4 regions of the Rhizobium sp. WSM4643 genome follow, and region 3 is predicted to be linked to each of the others. Evidence: predicted binding sites of a transcription regulator. Region 3 holds the regulator's gene; each other region holds the start of a gene.
What was found. Region 3 encodes LexA, which represses DNA repair genes until DNA is damaged. Its sites were predicted from a motif close to TGTTCNNNNTGTGTTCNG; they were not measured.
Positions count from the first base shown of each region.

Region 1: a site for LexA is predicted at 1,517-1,534, ahead of N1937_RS14550 (ribonuclease T2 family protein). Genes of this name have one in related genera too.
Region 2: a site for LexA is predicted at 2,384-2,401, ahead of N1937_RS00285 (DNA recombination protein RmuC). Genes of this name have one in related genera too.
Region 4: a site for LexA is predicted at 2,719-2,736, ahead of N1937_RS07495 (DUF5680 domain-containing protein). Genes of this name have one in related genera too.

Region 1 is NZ_CP104040.1:2,885,574-2,890,260, reverse strand. Features, by position in the region: gene N1937_RS14560 (DMT family transporter) at 1-431, opposite strand, end outside; gene N1937_RS14555 (alpha/beta fold hydrolase) at 461-1,390, opposite strand; gene N1937_RS14550 (ribonuclease T2 family protein) at 1,550-2,290, shown strand; gene ettA (energy-dependent translational throttle protein EttA) at 2,389-4,038, shown strand; gene N1937_RS14540 (ArsR/SmtB family transcription factor) at 4,250-4,687, shown strand, end outside.
Region 2 is NZ_CP104040.1:55,574-60,260, forward strand. Features, by position in the region: gene N1937_RS00280 (ribokinase) at 121-1,020, opposite strand; gene N1937_RS00285 (DNA recombination protein RmuC) at 1,125-2,351, opposite strand; gene N1937_RS00290 (globin-coupled sensor protein) at 2,556-4,052, shown strand; gene def (peptide deformylase) at 4,150-4,665, shown strand.
Region 3 is NZ_CP104040.1:1,808,266-1,812,952, forward strand. Features, by position in the region: gene N1937_RS09220 (ComEC/Rec2 family competence protein) at 1-2,039, shown strand, start outside; gene lexA (transcriptional repressor LexA) at 2,020-2,739, opposite strand; gene N1937_RS09230 (VOC family protein) at 2,937-3,833, shown strand; gene kdsA (3-deoxy-8-phosphooctulonate synthase) at 3,830-4,675, shown strand.
Region 4 is NZ_CP104040.1:1,469,268-1,473,954, forward strand. Features, by position in the region: gene N1937_RS07485 (lipoprotein-releasing ABC transporter permease subunit) at 1-1,297, shown strand, start outside; gene N1937_RS07490 (ABC transporter ATP-binding protein) at 1,312-1,995, shown strand; gene N1937_RS07495 (DUF5680 domain-containing protein) at 2,008-2,472, opposite strand; gene dnaE (DNA polymerase III subunit alpha) at 2,974-4,687, shown strand, end outside.

The DNA.
Region 1 (4,687 bases), 1.1 Mb from region 3:
CCGAAGAAGCCGACGCCGCAGGCCGTGTAACGCCGCCAACCGATCATCTCCTTCAGGAAGATACCGCCGAGGATCGTCAACATGATCGGTTCGACGAAGAAGATCGCTATTGCGTCAGCGACCGCCATGTATTTCAGCGTAGTGACAAAGGAGATCATCGAGATCGTGATGATCGCGCCGCGGATCGCGTGGAACAGGCTCTGGCGCCAGGAAAAATCGGCGAAGCTGCGCCGCCACACGACGATTGGCAGCATGCAGAGCGCTTGCACGGCGAAGCGGGCGGCGGTGATTTCGGCGGACGGGACGGTGAGGATGGCGAGCTTGGCGAAGATATCGATGATCGGCGAGAACATCACCGAGATAAACATCAGCGCAAGCCCCATCGTCACGTCGGAGGCGGACGAAACAGGGCGGGCGGAGGTGCTGTTCATGATGAAATCCCTGTCAGGATATTGGTCGCTCAGGATCCTGCGACGGCCCTGTCGCACCAGTCCGCGAAGGCTGCGATCGCCGCATCCGCGCCGATCTCATTTAGTGTTTCGTGACGCATGTCCTGATATATCTCAGTGCTGATACGGGAGAAGCCTTGCCCTTTCAAATGGTTTGACAGCCAGAGCAGGGCTTTTCCACGCTCCGTCGCAGGATCCTCCCCGCCTCCGACGAGATGGATCGGCATGTCCCGCGGCAGCCGGTCGAGGTGGATTTTCTGCGGCGCGCGGAAGGTCAGCTCGAAGAGATCGAGCCAGAGAGAGACTGAGGCGTCGAAGCCGCAGAGCGGATCGGTGACATACTTGTCGACTTCATCGGGAAGACGCGACAGCCAGTCGAACTCGGTGCGGCGGCCGGGAATGGATTTGCCCCAGGTGCCGAAGGTAAGCTTCGGCAGCAGGCCGCTCGGCACGTCGGAGCCCTTCAGCATGCGCTCGGCAAGCAGGATCGCCTGGGCGGCGCGGCCGGCAAGGCCGACGGCGAAATTCGAATTCCAGATCGCGACGGCGTCGAAGTCGGCCGGAGCCGTGACGGCAGCGTTGAGGGCGATGAGGCCGCCCATCGAATGGCCGAAGAGGATCACAGGCAGGCCGGGATGGCGGGAGGCCGCATAACCGCGCATAGCGATGACGTCGCCGGCCACCTTTTCGACTCCACCCCGCCAGGCAAAGCGACCGATCGGCGCATCGGGTGCCGTCGTCTCGCCGTGGCCTCGGTGATCATGGGCATAGACGTGATAGCCGCGCGCCGCCATCGCCTCGGCAAAGGAGCGGTATCGTTTCGAATGTTCGGCCAAGCCGTGCGATATCAACAGGATGCCACGAGCTGCAGCTTCGGCCTTGGCATGGTGATAGGCCAGCGACGCCCCAGGCACGGCCAGCCTTTGCGTTTCAGCAAACATATGGATCCTCCCGGCGGCAACAGACCAGATCGCTGGGCAATTGCAACATGGGTGCTTGATTATCCGACAATAAATTGCGGCCCTGTTGCGATTCAGGGTTGCGGCCTTTCGATCTTCGTGCTTATTTGTTCCTGTATTGTTCTTTTTTTGGGGGTTGAAATGAGCAGCATGCAGTTGCGTACCTTGACGATTGCCTTGTCGATGGTTGTTGCCGGCGCCGCCGTGGCGCAGGAGGCTGGCGGGCGCACCCGCTTCATTCTGGCGGCGAGCTGGCAGCCGGCCTTTTGCCAGACGAACCAGAAGAAGGCCGAATGCGCAAGCCAGACCGGCGAGCGCCCCGACGCGACGAACTTCTCGTTGCACGGGCTCTGGCCGATGCGGGAGGATTATTGCGGGGTGAGCGCCGAGCAGAAGACCGCCGACAAGGATGGCGACTGGAACAAGCTGCCGGAGGTCACGCTTGCGGCCGAGACGAAGACGGCGCTGGCAAAGGCGATGCCCGGCACGGAATCCGGCCTGGAACGGCATGAATGGGTGAAGCATGGCACCTGCACGAAGATGAGCGCCGACGACTATTTCGGTGTCGGCGTGCATCTGGTGGGCGCACTGAACGCGTCGGCCGTGCGCGATCTCTTCGCTGCCAACATCGGCAAGCCGGTCAAGGCCGACGCGATCAAGGCGGCTTTCGACAAGAGTTTCGGGCCGGGCGCCGGCGACCGCGTCAAGATGAGCTGCCGACGGGCCGGCAATGTCAGGCTGATCAGCGAGCTGACGATCGGGCTTTCGGAAGCCGCCGGGGCGGCATCGGCGAAAAGTACGGGCCTCGCCGATCTGATCCAGGGTGCGGGAAAAACGTCGTTCGGCTGCGACGAGGGCGTCGTCGACGCTGCGGGCTTTTGACCGGAAATCCTGAGTAAACCGGGTTTCGGCGTTGCCCGCAGGCGCTGTTTCGCCTACATAGCGGCACAATCGAAGTTTCCCGCCCGGAGCAGCGCAGCATGGCACGTCAGTTCATCTATCATATGTCCGGCCTTAACAAGGCCTATGGCAACAAGAAGATCCTGGAGAATATCCACCTTTCGTTCTACCCGGATGCCAAGATCGGTATCCTTGGTCCGAACGGCGCGGGTAAATCCACCGTGCTGCGCATCATCGCAGGCCAAGACAAGGAGTATACCGGCGAAGCCTGGCTCGCCGAAGGTGCGACCGTCGGCTATCTGGAGCAGGAGCCGCATCTCGATGCAAACAAGACGGTGTTCGAGAACGTCATGGAAGGCGTTGCCTCGAAGACGGCTGTCCTCGATCGCTACAATGAATTGATGATGAACTATTCCGACGAGACGGCGGAAGAGGGCGCCAAGCTTCAGGACGTCATCGATAGCCAGAACCTCTGGGATCTGGAAAGCCAGGTCGAAATGGCGATGGAAGCGCTGCGCTGCCCGCCGCGCGACGCCGATGTCACCAGCCTTTCGGGTGGTGAGCGACGCCGTGTCGCGCTCTGCCGCCTGCTGCTTTCGCAGCCGGACCTGCTGCTGCTCGACGAACCGACCAACCACCTGGACGCCGAAACCATCGCCTGGCTCGAAAAACATCTACGCGACTATCCGGGCGCCGTGATGATGATTACCCACGATCGCTACTTCCTGGACAACGTCACCGGATGGATCCTCGAACTCGACCGCGGCCGTGGCATTCCTTACGAGGGCAACTATTCGGCCTACCTGCAGGCGAAAGCCAAGCGCATGCTGCAGGAAAGCCGCGAAGACGCATCGCGCCAGAAGGCGATCAGCCGCGAACAGGAATGGATCGCTTCCAGCCCGAAGGCCCGTCAGGCCAAGTCCAAGGCCCGTATCAAGTCCTACGAGCAGTTGGTGGATGCCGCCGAGAAGCAGCGTCCCGGCGACGCGCAGATCATCATCCCGGTCAGCGAGCGCCTCGGCCAGGTGGTCATCGAGATGGAGGGCGTCACCAAGGGCTTCGAGGGCCGCACCCTGATCAACGACCTGTCGATCAAGCTGCCGCCCGGCGGCATCGTCGGTATCATCGGCCCGAATGGCGCCGGCAAGACGACGCTATTCAGGATGATCACCGGCCAGGAAAAGCCGGATGGGGGTTCGATCCGCATCGGCGAAACCGTGCATCTCGGTTATGTCGACCAGAGCCGTGACACCCTTGCGGCCGACAAGACGGTCTGGGAGGAAATTTCCGGCGGCGCCGAAATCATCAAGCTCGGCAAGTTCGACATGAACTCCCGCGCCTATTGCGGCGCCTTCAACTTCAAGGGCGGCGATCAGCAGCAGAAGGTCGGCAATCTCTCCGGTGGTCAGCGCAACCGCGTTCACCTTGCCAAGATGCTGAAGGCCGGCGGCAACGTTCTGCTGCTCGACGAACCGACCAACGACCTCGATACGGAAACGCTGGGTGCCCTTGAAAACGCGCTGGAAAACTTCGCCGGCTGCGCCATCATCATCAGCCATGATCGCATGTTCCTCGACCGGCTGGCGACGCATATTCTGGCTTTCGAAGGCGACGGCCATGTCGAATGGTTCGAAGGCAACTTCGAGGATTATGAACAGGACAAGGTTCGTCGTCTCGGCCCCGACGCCCTCAACCCGGGCAGCCAGGCCCATAAGCGTCTGACACGCTGATTTCACCCATTTTTCGTTTGTGAGAGCCCCGGTTCTGAACTGACCCCGAAAGTTGGACATCCAACCTCGGGGTTCAGTTCATTCGCTGGGGCTTTTTGATGTCGGGCTCTGTCGCAATCTGAGCAGGCAATTTCGTGGAGAGAGCGAATTGCTGCTTGCCACTGCTTTTCAAATCACATAAAGATATCTTTATGTCTTGATTGGATTAGAGATGAGCGAACCGTTGAAGCTTGGACTGGATGCGCTGGTGGACGTCTTGAAGGCGGCCGGCGAGCCCACGCGCCTGCGTCTTCTGGCGCTTCTTGACGGCGGCGACCTGACGGTCACCGATCTTACCGAAATTCTCGGCCAGTCCCAGCCGCGCATCTCCCGCCATCTGAAGCTGCTCGGCGAAGCCGAACTGATCGAACGATATCAGGAGGGCGCTTGGGCCTATTTCCGTCTGAAGCAGGATGGCAAGGCGGCCATGCTGGTGCGGGCCCTGCTCAAGCATGTCTCCGAGAACGATCCGACCATCCTTCGCGATGGCGAGCGGCTGTCGCAAGTCAAGCGTCAGCGCGCCGAGCGGGCGCAGGCCTATTTCAGCCGCAACGCGGCCGAATGGGACGAGCTTCGCCGCCTGCATGCGGCTGATGAGGAGGTCGACGCT
Region 2 (4,687 bases), 1.8 Mb from region 3:
GAGGAACATCGCCGGAAATCTCTTAAATTTGAATGAAACTCGATCGGTCGAGACAAGGAAAACCGCCGGAACGCCCTGAATTACAGGGCGTTTCGCCGGCGGTTTCGCAAAGAGACGCCCCTATATCCTGTCAGCGACTTCCTCGCTCAAGGGGATCGAAGGTTGCGCCCCGGCCTTGAGGCATGCGAGCGAACCGGCAACCGCCGCACGACGCAGCGCCGAGACAAAATCGAGGCCTTCGTCGAGGCTGGCAGCGAAATAGCCGCAGAATGTGTCTCCGGCGCCGACCGTATCGACAGGTTCGATCTTGAGACCCTGCGCTCGTGAAATCGCCCCGTCGCGGATGGCGATGACCCCGTCGGCACCGAGCGTCACGATCAGCGTCTGGCCCGTCTCCGCATGCAGGCGCGCAAGGGCTGCCTCGCGTGCTTGGGCGTCCATGCCCTCCTGTCCGGCAAGCCGCTCGAACTCGGTTTCGTTGGCAATGACGATATCGGCAAGTCGGCCGAGACGCGGCGCATCGGGGATCAGCGGCGCGAGGTTGAGGATGCTGGTGACGCCCTTGGCGCGGGCGGCCGACAGCGCACGTTCGACGGCAGCAGCTGGCACTTCGAGCTGCAGCATCAGGATATCGCCTTCGTTCATGCGGCCGATCGCCGTCTCGGCATCGGCAGGCGTGACCTGGCCATTGGCGCCGGGAACGACGGCAATCATGTTCTCGCCGTCGCCGCCGACAAGGATCAGCGCCGTGCCTGTCGGACCGTCGACATGGTTGATGAGGGAAAGGTCGGTGCCTGCATCATCGAGCAGGGCCAGCGCCTCCGCAGCGAAAGCATCCTTGCCGACGGCGCCGGCCATATGCACGTAGCGGCCGGCGCGCCGCGCTGCCAGCGCCTGGTTGGCGCCCTTGCCGCCGGCGGCCGTCGCAAAGCCGTTGCCGGCCACCGTCTCACCGGGCTTCGGCAGGCGCTCGGTCGTGGCGATGAGATCCATGTTGATGGACCCGAAAACTGTGATCATGAATGTGTCCCGTCTTCTAGAGCATGATGCCGAAAAGTGTGATCGGTTTTCGGCCGACATCATGCTCCTACTGTTTCATGCGGGCGAGACACTGCCCGAAGCGATCACTCCTCGTCAACCACCCGGAGCTTCAGAAGACCGGTGCGGCTTTCTACCGATTTGGCCGCGGCCTCGCCGTCGCGGGCGGGGGGTGCATCGCCGCCGCCCGCCTCAAATTCCAGCGCTTCGATCTTGGCGCCGCGTTTGGTCAGCTTGTCGGCCGACGTGACCACCATGTCGATATCCTTCTGCGCCATGGCGAAATGGCCTTGCAGCTTGCGCACCCGCTCGTCGAGGCGGCTGAGATCGTCCATCAGGATTGCCACCTCGCCCTGGATCAGATGCGCCTGCGCCCGCATGCGCTGATCCTTGAGCACGGCCTGGATGACCTGGATCGACAACATCAGCAGCGACGGCGAGACGATGACGATACGCGCGCGGTGCGCCTTCTGCACCACCGGCTCGAAGTGCTCGTGGATCTCGGCGAAGATCGATTCGGATGGCACGAAGAGAAAGGCCGTATCCTGCGTTTCCCCCTGGATCAGATATTTCTCGGAAATGTCTCGGATATGGATTTCCATATCGCGGCGGAACTGCTGGCCGGCGATCTTGCCTGCCTCGGGGCTGCCGGCGTCGCGGATCGCGTTCCAGGCTTCGAGCGGAAATTTCGCGTCGATCACCAGCGGCGGCGCGCCGTTCGGCATGCGGATCGTGCAGTCCGGCCGTGAACCGTTGGACAGCGTCTGCTGGAAGGCGTAGGCGCCCATCGGCAGACCGTCGGCAACAATCGTTTCCATCCTGGACTGGCCGAAGGCGCCGCGCGTCTGCTTGTTGGACAGAATGGCCTGCAGTCCGACGACATCCTTGGCGAGCGTCTGGATATTGTTCTGCGCGGCATCGATGACCGCCAGCCGCTCCTGCAGCCTTTGCAGGTTCTCATGCGTCGATTTCGTCTGCTCGGTGATCGTCGAGCTCATGCGCTGCGACATGCCGTCGAGGCGCTGGCTGATCGTCTGGTTGAGTTCGCTCTGCCGCGCGCCGAAGACCTCGGTCATCGCCGCGATGCGGCCCTGCATCTCGGCCTGGATCTTCAAAAGCTCGGCCATCCGCGCTTCGTTTTCCTCGGCACGAAAGCTCGCTTCCTCCGCCTGCTCGCGGCGAAGGCTGGCGCCGCGCAGCAGAAGCACGATCACTAGCAGGGCGAGGGCGGCGAGAACGCCGCCGGCAAGCGCCAGCATGGCCGGACTGATCGAGGCAAGGGAAAGGGCGAGCGATTCGGAATGGATGGTCATGCGGCAAGCATAACAGAAGAAACGGCGATATATAGATCAAAACGTGAACGGAATGGACGGCGTGCAATATCCTCGCACGCTATCGTTCTTCCTCGCTCCGGGAGAAGAAATCGCCGTCCGATTTAACGATTGCTCAACCATATTGGCCAAAACCTGCGGCGCAGAAATTCCTTCCCGCGCCGCGCGCCAAGTACAGAGATCTCCATGACCGCCCAGCAGACCGACAATGCCCTCAGGCAGCGCCTCGATTTCATCGAACTGGATGAGGCGGCGCGCAAGTCGATGCGGGATCTGCGCCCTGTGATATCAGAGCTGATCGGCGGCGCCCTCGACAAATTCTACGCCAAGATCGCCAAGACCCCTGCTGTCGCCGGCTTCTTCGCCGATAAGAATCACGTCGGCCATGCCAAGAAGCGCCAGCAGGATCATTGGGCCAATCTTGCCGGCGGCGCGTTCGATGAGAGCTATGTCAACGGCGTGACCGCAGTCGGCCGCACCCACGCCCGCATCGGGCTGGAGCCGCGCTGGTATATCGGCGGTTACGCCATCGTCATGTCCGAGCTCGTCAAAGGCATCATGGAGAAGCAGTGGCCGTCGATCTTTGCGCGCCGAGAGGGCAAGGCATTGGCCGAGAAGCTGTCGGCCGTCATCAAATCAGGCATGCTCGACATGGATTATTCCATCTCGGTCTATCTGGAAACGCTCGAAGCCAAGCGTCGCGCCTTGGAAGAAGAGCGCGCCCAGGCCGAATCCGACCAGGCGATCGCCCTGGAGCAACTGCGCCGCGGTCTGGAAGCGCTGTCGAAAGGCGATCTTGAAGCCACCCTGCCGTCCGACCTGCCGGGCAATTTCAGGCAGATGGCCGAGGATTACAACCGCGCCGTCAGGGCGCTAAGGCAGTCCTTCGCCTCCGTACGCGAGACCTCGGGCCATATCATGAGCGGCGCCGACGTTATATCCAATGCGACCAACGATCTGGCGCTACGAACCGCCCAGCAGGCGGCAGGCGTCGAGGAGAGCTCGGCCGCCCTGCAGCAGCTGTCCGTCAGCGTCGGCCAGACGGCCGCCAATGCCGAGAAGGCTTCGGCCGCGGTGCGCGAGACGCAAGAGAAGGCGAAGAACTCCGGTGAACTCGTCACCAGTGCTGTCTCGGCGATGGCCGGCATCGAGAAATCCTCGACCGGGATCTCCAAGATCATCGGCGTCATCGATGAGATCGCCTTCCAGACCAACCTGCTGGCGCTGAACGCTGGTGTCGAGGCGGCCCGCGCCGGTGATGCCGGCAAGGGTTTTGCCGTTGTCGCCCAGGAAGTCCGCCAGCTCGCCCAGCGGACCGCGGAAGCGGCCAAGGAGATCAAGAACCTGATCTCGCAGAGCTCGACCCAGGTCAACGAGGGCGTCGGCATCGTCTCCAGCACCGGTGAGGCGCTGAGCGATATGATCAGCCGCATCGATATCATCAACCGTTTCGTCGCCGATATCGCCGCGGCCGCCCGCGATCAGGCGACTGGCGTCAACGAGGTCAGCCTCGCCGTCCGCAACATGGGTGTGATCACCCAGCAGAATTCGGACATGGTCGAGCACTCCTCGGCAGAAACCCGCCGGCTCAAGGATGAGGTGGAGAGCCTGATTGAGCTGCTGCGGCGCTTCCGCGCCCGGCCGGAGGGACGTTCCGCCGGTGCTGCTCGACGGGCTGCTTGAGGCCAATATGGCAAAATTCCAGGCGGGGATGCAAAAAAGCGTATTCCCCGCCTGCCGGATAATTCCATAGTCGGAAAAGATGGGTTATGGGAACGCCATGACCATCAAGCCACTCATCATTCTTCCCGATCCCGTTCTCCGCCAGCTGTCCAAGCCGATCGAGCGGGTGGATGCCGACCTCCAGCGTCTTGCCGACGATATGCTGGAAACGATGTACGACGCGCCGGGCATCGGCCTTGCCGCCATCCAGATCGGCGTGCCGCGCCGCATGCTCGTCATCGACATCTCGCGCGAGGGCGAGGAAAAGCAGCCGCAGGTCTTCATCAATCCGGAGATCCTGACATCCTCCGACGAGCGCTCCGTCTATGAGGAAGGCTGCCTTTCGATTCCAGACTATTATGCCGAGGTCGAACGCCCGGCCACCGTCTCGGTCAAGTATCTCGACCGCAACGGCAAGGAACAGACCGTGGAAGCCGACGGCCTGCTCGCCACCTGCCTGCAGCACGAGATCGACCACCTGAACGGTGTGCTCTTCATCGATCACATATCGCGGTTGAAGCGGGAGATGGTGATCAAGAAATTCACCAAGGCAGCGAAGTCCAAGGCGCTCTGACGCTGCGTTGAAAATTTGCCGG
Region 3 (4,687 bases):
CCTCCGCGCAGCTCGAGAGCTGGCGGGCTTCGACCGTGATCCTCGATTCCGCCGTCACGACGACGGTGACCGGCCGTGTGGAACGGCGCGAAGGCGACGGTCGCGGCCGGTGGCGCTACATTCTTGCCGTCACCGGTACGGAGGCGCCGGAAGTGAAGCGGTCGCCCGAACGCATAACCGCGATCACCCGCGGCGCAGACGCGCCCTTCGAGATCGGTGATATCATAACCGGCAGGGCGCGGCTGACGCCGCCGGCAGGTCCAGCACTTCCTGAGCTCAACGACTTCTCCTTCGGTGCCTATTTCGATGGCATCGGCGCGAACGGCTTCTTCTACGGCGCGCCGTCGAAGGTCGACTGGCAGGCAGGTCCGCAGGCGGCAAGATCGACGTGGGAAGCTCTGCTCGAAGGGCTCTACCGGCTGCGCAGCGGCATTGGCGACCGCATAAGGTCGATCTTGCCCGGCGACACCGGCGCTTTCGCCGCTGCTCTGGTGACGGACGAGCGGCGCGCCATCTCGAATGAGACGACGGAAGCGCTGCGCCAGTCCGGCTTGGCTCATATCGTCGCCATCTCCGGCCTCAACATGGCGCTGTCGGCCGGTATCTTCTTCGTTGGGTTCCGGATGTTGCTCAGCCTCTTTCCCGGCGTCGCTGAGGCCTATCCGACGAAGAAGATCGCTGCCGCCGGCGCGCTCATCGCCGTGACCGCCTATTTCCTGATCTCGGGCTTTGGGGTCTCTGCCGAACGCGCCTTCATCATGATGGCCATCATGTTGATTGCCGTCTTCTTCGACCGGCCGTCGATCAGCCTGCGCAATGTCGCGCTCTCCGCGCTCGTCATCATCGCCATTTCGCCGTCCGAGGTCTTGGGTCCGAGCTTCCAGATGTCCTTTGCCGCGACATTGGCGCTGGTCTCGGGCTATCAGCTGTGGAAGGACCGGCGCGTCCGCGAAAACGCCTTCTTCAAGCTGCCGATCATCAGGCCGGTCGTTACGGTTGCGGGTTTCTTCGGCGGCGTCTTCCTGACGTCGCTGATCGGCGGCTTTTCAACCGCGCTGTTTTCGATCGAGCATTTTCATCGCCTGACCGCCTATGGCCTGCCGGCAAACCTCGCGACGATGCCGATCATCTCCTTTATCGTCATGCCGGCCGGGCTGCTGGCGATGCTGCTCATGCCTTTCGGTCTGGATGTTTGGGCCTGGAAGGTCGTCGGATTCGGCCTCGATCTGGTGATCGCGGTCGCAAAGACGGTATCCGGCTGGGGCGGCAATATCGACGTTGGCCGCTTGCCCGGCTGGTATTTCGCGGTCGCCGTGGCAGGCTTTCTTCTGCTGACGCTGCTCCGGACGCGACTGCGCCATTCCGGCACATCGATCATCGCAGTCTCGACGCTCATCCTGTTGCTTCTACCGGTTCCCCGGCCGCCGGATCTGGTGATTTCGGAGGATGGCAATCTCGTCGCGGTCGTCGAGGCGGCAGCAATGGCGTCCAACCGTGAACGACCGCCGGATTTCATCTTCGACCAATGGCAGAGAGCGCTGGTCCTGCCGACGCATGATCCGCCGAAGATGCTGGATGGTCCTGCTATCCCGCCGGAGGGAGAAGACCGCCGCGTCAGGCTTTCCCGCGATCAGCAGAACGAGGCGAGGACCGCGATGCGAGCGGCCGCAGCGGCCGGCGACACAAACCGCTTTTCCTGCGTCAAGAAGGCCTGGTGCGCATCAAGGCTTGGCAATGGCCATGTCGTGGCCGTCATCGACAATGCCGCCTATCTCGGCCCGGCATGCGACGCCGCCGATATCGTCGTGACGTCGGTCCGCCTGCGCTTCAACAGCTGCCGCTCAGGTGCGACGCTCTTCACCGGTGAAACGCTGCGCAGGACCGGTTCCGTCGAGTTGCGTTTCACGGGCGCCGGCCTGGAGGTCGCAACCGCATTCGATGCATTGTCGCGGCCATGGATGCGCCATCGCGCCTATGACTGGCGCAGCAATAGTTTTACCGAGCCCGGTCTAGCCAAGGTCAGTGATAGCGGCGAATAAGACCGACGAGCTTGCCCTGAACCTTGACACGGTCCGGCCCGAAAATCCGGGTCTCGTAAGCCGGGTTGGCGGCTTCGAGCGCGATCGAGGCGCCCTTGCGGCGGAAGCGTTTGAGTGTCGCTTCCTCGTCGTCGACGAGAGCAACGACGATGTCGCCAGGACTTGCGGTGCTGCCGTTGCGGATGATCACGGTGTCACCGTCAAAGATGCCGGCATCGATCATCGAATCGCCCTTGACCTCCAGCGCATAATGTTCACCGGAACCGAGCATGTCGGCCGGAACGACGATGTCGTGGGTGTTGTTCTGGATCGCCGAGATCGGAACACCGGCGGCGATGCGGCCCATGACCGGCACGGAGACTGAGTTGCCGTTGTCGGCGACGGGTTTTGCAGGGGCAGGAGCGGCGACCGGCTGTGGCTTGCCGAGGCTGCCCTCGATGACGCTCGGCGAAAAGCCACGCCGCGGTTGGATGCTGGGGCTGTAGGCCTCCGGAAGCTTGATGACCTCGATCGCGCGGGCCCGGTTCGGTAGGCGGCGAATGAAGCCACGTTCCTCGAGCGCTGTAATCAAGCGATGAATCCCGGACTTCGAAGCGAGGTCCAGGGCATCCTTCATTTCGTCGAAAGATGGCGGAACGCCGGATTCCTTCATGCGCTCATGAATGAAAAGGAGAAGCTCCTGTTGTTTGCGCGTGAGCATCGACGTTGTGACCTCGTGATTGAAACAAATCCAGAACAGACACTATATGTTCCATATGTGTTCCGCAAGTAGCTAAATTTCCGTAAAACTTGGCACCAACTCGTCGAGATTCTTATTTTCATTCGCCGGATTGGACACATGTCTTGCATTGAGGGTGGCGCTGTCGCACATCTCTTGCCGATTTGAGGAGGGATATGATGAACACGCATTCCACCAAACCGTACCCGCTGGATCATGTCGTGCTGCCGGTCGTCGACATCGATCTGGCGCGCGAAAGGCTCGGCAAGCTCGGCTTCACCGTTGCCGCCGATGCGCGCCACCCCTTCGGGACGGAGAATGCCTGCGTCTTCTTTGCCGACAAGACCTATCTGGAGCCGCTCGGGATCGCGAGCGTCGAGGAGAGCGAGGCATCGGCGCGACGAGGCAATGTCTTCACCGCTCGCAACCGGGCTTTCCGCTTCCGTTGCGGCGCGGAGGGGCTTTCGGCGGTGGCCTTCGGCAGCAAGGATGCCGGCATCGATCATCAGGATTTCGTCGGCAACGGGTCGAGCGCCGGGGAGATGCTGCAGTTCACCCGGCCGATGACGATGCCGGACGGCTCCGAGACGATTGCCGGCTTCAAGCTGGCTTTTGCCGGCGACCTGCGCGCGCCTGATCTCTTGCTCTTCACCGTCGAGCGTATCAATCCGCTGCCGGCCGACCGCGCCGCGCTGGAGACGCATGCCAATGGCGTGACCGGCATAACGGAGATCGCGCTTTGCGCGCCGGAACCGGCCGCATTCGCTGCCTTCGTCGGCCTTGCAGCGGCGCAATCGGCAGTCGAGAAAACCGGTTTCGGCGTCAATGTCGCGGCGTCGAATGCGAAAATCGGTCTGATGACGCCAGAAGGGCTGGAGGCCTATTTCGACATCGCCGGCTCATCCGCAGATCGCGGCCTGCGCGGCCGGGCAATCCTCTTTGCTGTTGCCGATCTTGCCGTGACAGAAGCGCATTTGGCTGCTAACGGGGTGACATACACGCGCAAGAACAATCGCATTCTGGTGAAGCCCGCGCCCGGGCAGGGCACGCTCTTCGCCTTCGAGGAAACACGATGAGCACTGATACGAATTCCGACGTCAGGGTCGGCGAAGGCCAAGGCCAGGTCACCTTTTCCAATACCGGCCGCCTGTCGCTGATTGCCGGTCCCTGCCAGATGGAGAGCCGCGACCACGCCTTCATGGTTGCCGGCACGCTGAAGGAGCTTTGCGGAAGGCTCGGCATCGGCCTCGTCTACAAGAGTTCCTTCGACAAGGCGAACCGGACCTCGCTCTCGGCCGAACGCGGTATCGGGATCGAAAAGGGCATGGAGGTCTTTGCCGACCTCAAGAAGGAATTCGGCTTTCCCGTCCTGGCCGACGTTCATACCGCCGAACAATGCGCCGAGGTGGCAAAGATCGTCGACGTCCTGCAGATCCCGGCCTTCCTTTGCCGCCAGACCGACCTTCTTATTGCCGCGGCCAAGACCGGCCGCGTCGTCAACGTCAAGAAGGGCCAGTTCCTCGCTCCCTGGGATATGAAGAACGTCCTGAAGAAGCTCAATGCCAGTGGCAATCCGAACGTGCTGCTGTGCGAGCGCGGCGCCTCTTTCGGTTACAACACGCTGGTTTCCGACATGCGTTCGCTGCCGATCATGGCGGCGATGGGCGCCCCCGTTATCTTCGATGCGACCCATTCCGTGGCGCAGCCGGGCGGGCAGGGCGAATCCTCCGGCGGTCAGCGGGAATTCGTGGAAACGCTGGCGCGCGCAGCGGTGGCTACCGGTATCGCCGGCGTGTTCGTCGAAACCCACCAGGACCCCGACAATGCACCTTCCGACGGCCCCAACATGGTCTATCTCAAGGACATGCCGCGGCTGCTTGAAAAGCTACTCGCCTTCGATGCGGTCGCCAAGGCTTGACGTTCAACAGCC
Region 4 (4,687 bases), 340 kb from region 3:
GGCAGCAGTGGACCGGAGTTCAAAATCCGGCTTGGGTCCGGCTGGCAAGCCATTTTCCACCTTTGAACGCCTCGTGGCGTGGCGTTATCTGCGCGCCCGCCGCAAGGAGGCCTTCATCTCGGTGATCGCCGGCTTCTCCTTCGTCGGCATCATGCTGGGCGTTGCGACGCTGATCATCGTCATGGCCGTCATGAACGGCTTCCGAACCGAGCTCGTCTCGCGCATCCTCGGCATCAACGGCCACATGATCGTCCAGCCGTCCGATGGCCCTTTCACCGATTATGCCGACCTCGCCAGCAGGCTTGCCGCCGTGCCTGGCGTCAAGATGGCGCTGCCGTTGGTGGAGGGCCAGGTACTTGCCTCCGCCCAGGCGGGCGGCAGCACGGGCGCGCTGGTGCGCGGCGTCCGCGCGGAGGACCTGACCAAGCTCAAAGCGGTTTCTGAGAATATCAAACCGGGAGACATGGTAGGCTTTGCCTCCGGCCAGGGCGTGCTGATCGGCACGCGCATGGCCGATCAGTTGGGTCTTAGCGTCGGCGACCTTATTACGCTGACGTCGCCAGATGGTGACATTACGCCAATGGGCGTCAGCCCGCGCGTCAAGTCCTACAAGATTTCCGGCCTCTTCGAGATCGGCATGTCGGAATACGACTCCTCTATCATCTTCATGCCGCTGGAGGAGGCGCAGCTCTATTTCAACGCCGAGGGGCTGGTGCAGTCGATCGAACTCTTCGTAGACAACCCCGACGATATAGACAATCTGAAGCCTAAGGTAGTGGAGGCGGCCGGCCGCCAGATCAACCTCACCGACTGGCGCCAGCGCAACCAGACTTTTTTCTCGGCGCTACAGGTCGAGCGTAACGTCATGTTCATGATCCTGACGCTGATCGTGCTCGTGGCCGCGCTGAATATCATCTCCGGCCTCATCATGCTGGTAAAGGACAAGGGCAGCGATATCGCCATTCTGCGCACCATGGGCGCCAGCGCCGGTGCGATCATGCGCATCTTCTTCATGACTGGAGCGGCGATCGGCATCGTTGGCACCATTGCCGGTGTGCTGCTCGGCGTTCTCGTCTGCGTCAACATCGAATCCGTCCGCCAGTTCTTCTCCTGGCTTTCAGGCACCGTGCTCTTCAATCCGCAGGTCTATTTCCTCAGCCAGCTGCCGGCCGAGATGGATCTCAGCGAAACGATCTCGATCGTCGTCATGGCGCTGACGCTCTCCTTCATTGCGACCATCTTCCCGGCCTGGCGTGCCTCCAGGCTCGATCCTGTGCAGGCCCTGCGCTACGAATAAGGAATGCCGCCTTCATGAAACGCAACGTCGTTCTCAAGCTTACCGGCGTCGAGCGCCATTATGGGCAGGGCGGTACGCTGCTCTCGATCCTGAAGGGCGCGGACTTTTCGATATCGAAGGGGGAGATTGTCGCTCTCGTCGCCCCTTCCGGTACCGGCAAGTCGACACTGCTGCATGTCGCCGGCCTGTTGGAGCATCCGGACGGCGGTGAAGTCAACATCAACGGCCATGCCTGTGACGGCTTGAGCGATGAGAAACGCACCGCAATCCGCCGCAGCGAAATCGGCTTCGTCTACCAGTTCCACCACTTGCTGCCGGAATTCTCGGCGCTCGAAAATATCATGATGCCGCAGCTGATCGCCGGGCTGTCCTGGAAGGAAGCCGGAGAGCGGGCCGGCCAGCTTCTCGATTATATGCGTATCGGCCATCGCGGCTCGCATCGCCCGGGCGAGCTTTCCGGCGGCGAGCAGCAGCGCGTTGCGATTGCCCGCGCCGTCGCCAATGCGCCGACCCTGCTTCTTGCCGACGAGCCGACCGGCAATCTCGACCCTGAAACGGCAAGCTACGTCTTCGACGCGCTGGAAGCGCTGGTGCGCCAGTCCGGCCTTGCGGCTCTCATCGCCACCCATAATCACGAGCTCGCCCGCCGCATGGATCGGCGCGTGACGATCTCCGACGGCAAGATCGTCGATTTCTGAGGCCCAGATCGATCAAGGGATGATCAGTCCGCCGCGATAGTCGAGCATATAGGCCTTCTGGCTGTCGACCATGATGCATTCGTGCCCGGCGAACCGCGCGTAGTCGCCTTCGCTGCGATCGATATAGCGGCCGAACGGATGGTCGAATTCCATTCCGCCGAGAAACCGGCCCTCTCGATACATCGCCGAAAGGGCCGCCTTGATCACCGTTCCGGCTGCTGCACCGTCGATGAGATCAGGCGCAATGACGCAGCCGAAATAATTCATCGCCCAGACGGGCTCGTCGGCAAACCATACCACTTCCTGTCCGGCGAAATCGGTGCCGCCGAAATAGCTGTCGAGATAGCGCCAGTTGCCGCGTTCGTATCCGATGTCCTGGGAGCTTGGCCGGCAGGGCGGGCGCGCCACGCCGCCGCCGACATAGGTTGCAGCCTTCGCCTCCACCACGAATGCGTTCAGCATCGCAATATCCAACATGCCATTCTCCTCTCCGCTAGATGCTGGCAAATACGCTGCGAAGTGTAAAGAACAAAAAGGGAACTATGGCCGGAATTAGACGGACGGCCGAGGAGGCTGGCCGTCTAGGCGCCGTGAGGATCCGGGACGGGCCGAGAAGGGGCAACCTGCTGGCCGTCACATTGGGCACTGGCTCGCAGCGATTCACAGGTGCACATCCCGGCATTTTTCCAACACAAGAAAGAAGGAAAAGATTCCTGTTGACAACAGAACATACATAGAACAAACTGAAAACATAACGAGTAAAGGAGAGCCCGATGACTGACATGATCCGTGATATCGCAGCATTCACCTCCATCGCAATGTTCGTTGCCAGCTTCTCGCTCATCGTCATGGCGTTCTAAAGTTTTCAGGGGATCGCATGGCAATCATGCGGTCCGGACGCGGGACTTCTTCTGGACATCATCGCCCTCTATGCCCGACAATGCGTCCGATTCATTCGGGTGATTGGGAAGGCATGTCATGGCGGATACGGCAAAGGGTTCAACGGGTGAGGCGACCGGCACGCCGGGCTTCATCCACCTGAGGGTCCATTCCGCCTATTCGCTTCTCGAGGGCGCCCTGCCGCTGAAGAAGATCCTCTACAAGGCGACCGGCGATAGCCAGCCGGCGATCGCGATTACCGACACCAACAATCTGTTCGTCGCCCTCGAATTCTCCCAGAAGGCGATGGAGGACGGCCTGCAGCCGATCATCGGCTGCCAGGTCTCGATCGACATGGGAGACGGGTTGGAAACCGAAAAGCGCGGCGGCCAGCAGGCTCTGGTCAAGCTGCCGTCGATCGTTCTTCTTGCCGCGACGGATGCCGGTTACGAACGGCTGGTCGATCTCGTCAGCCGGGCCTATCTCGGCGGCGAGAGCAACCAGGCTGTTCATATCAGCACCTCCTGGCTGGAGGAGGCAGGCACGGAAGGACTGATCGCATTGAGCGGCGCCTTGACCGGGCCGGTCGACGTGGCGATCAAGGAAGGCCATCCCGCCCAGGCGGAAGCCCGGCTGCTCACGCTGAAGCGTCTCTTCGGCGACAGGCTCTATGTCGAACTGCAGCGACACGGCACTTACGACAAGCGGCACGAGCAGAAGATTATCGGGCTCGCCTATGCCCACGACCTGCCGCTGGTTGCGACCAACGAGGCCTTCTTTCCGACACGCGACGATTACGACGCCCATGATGCGCTGATGGCGGTCGCGCACAACGCCATCGTCTCCGACGACAGCCGCTTTCGCCTGACGCCGGATCACTATCTGAAGAGCCGGGCCGAAATGGCCAAGCTCTTCGCCGACCTGCCGGAAGCGCTGGAAAATACCATCGAGATCGCCAGGCGCTGCTCCTTCGTGCTGAAGACCAGAAAGCCGATTCTGCCGCGCTTCACCGGTGCGACCAACGATGCCGAGGAGGCCGAACGCGCCGAGGCGAGCGAGCTGCGCCGCCAAGCGGTCGAAGGGCTGGACATGCGGCTTGCGACGCTCGGCATGTCGCCGGGTTACGAGGAAAAGGATTATCGCGAACGGCTGGATTTCGAACTCAGCGTCATCGAGCGCATGCGTTTTCCCGGCTACTTCCTGATCGTTGCCGACTTCATCAAATGGGCCAAGCAGCATGACATTCCGGTCGGCCCCGGCCGTGGTTCGGGCGCCGGTTCGCTGGTCGCCTATGCCTTGACGATCACCGACGTCGATCCCTTGCGTTTTTCGCTGCTCTTCGAGCGCTTCCTCAATCCGGAACGCGTCTCGATGCCGGACTTCGACATCGACTTCTGCCAGGACCGCCGCGAAGAGGTGATCCGCTACGTCCAGGCCAAATATGGCCGCGAGCAGGTGGCGCAGATCATCACCTTCGGTTCGCTGCAGGCACGCGCCGCCCTTCGCGACGTCGGCCGCGTGCTTGAGATGCCCTACGGCCAGGTCGACAAAATCTGCAAACTCGTGCCGAACAACCCCGCCAATCCGACGCCGCTGTCCAAGGCGATCGAGGAGGAGCCGAAGCTGCAGGAGGAGGCGGCGAAGGAACCTGTTGTCGCGCGGCTGCTCGACATCGCCCAGAAGATCGAGGGGCTTTACCGCCACGCCTCGACCCATGCCGCCGGCATCGTCATCGGCGACCGGCCGCTTTCCAAGCTGGTGCCGATGTATCGCGATCCGCGCTCCGATATGCCGGTTACTCAGTTCAACATGA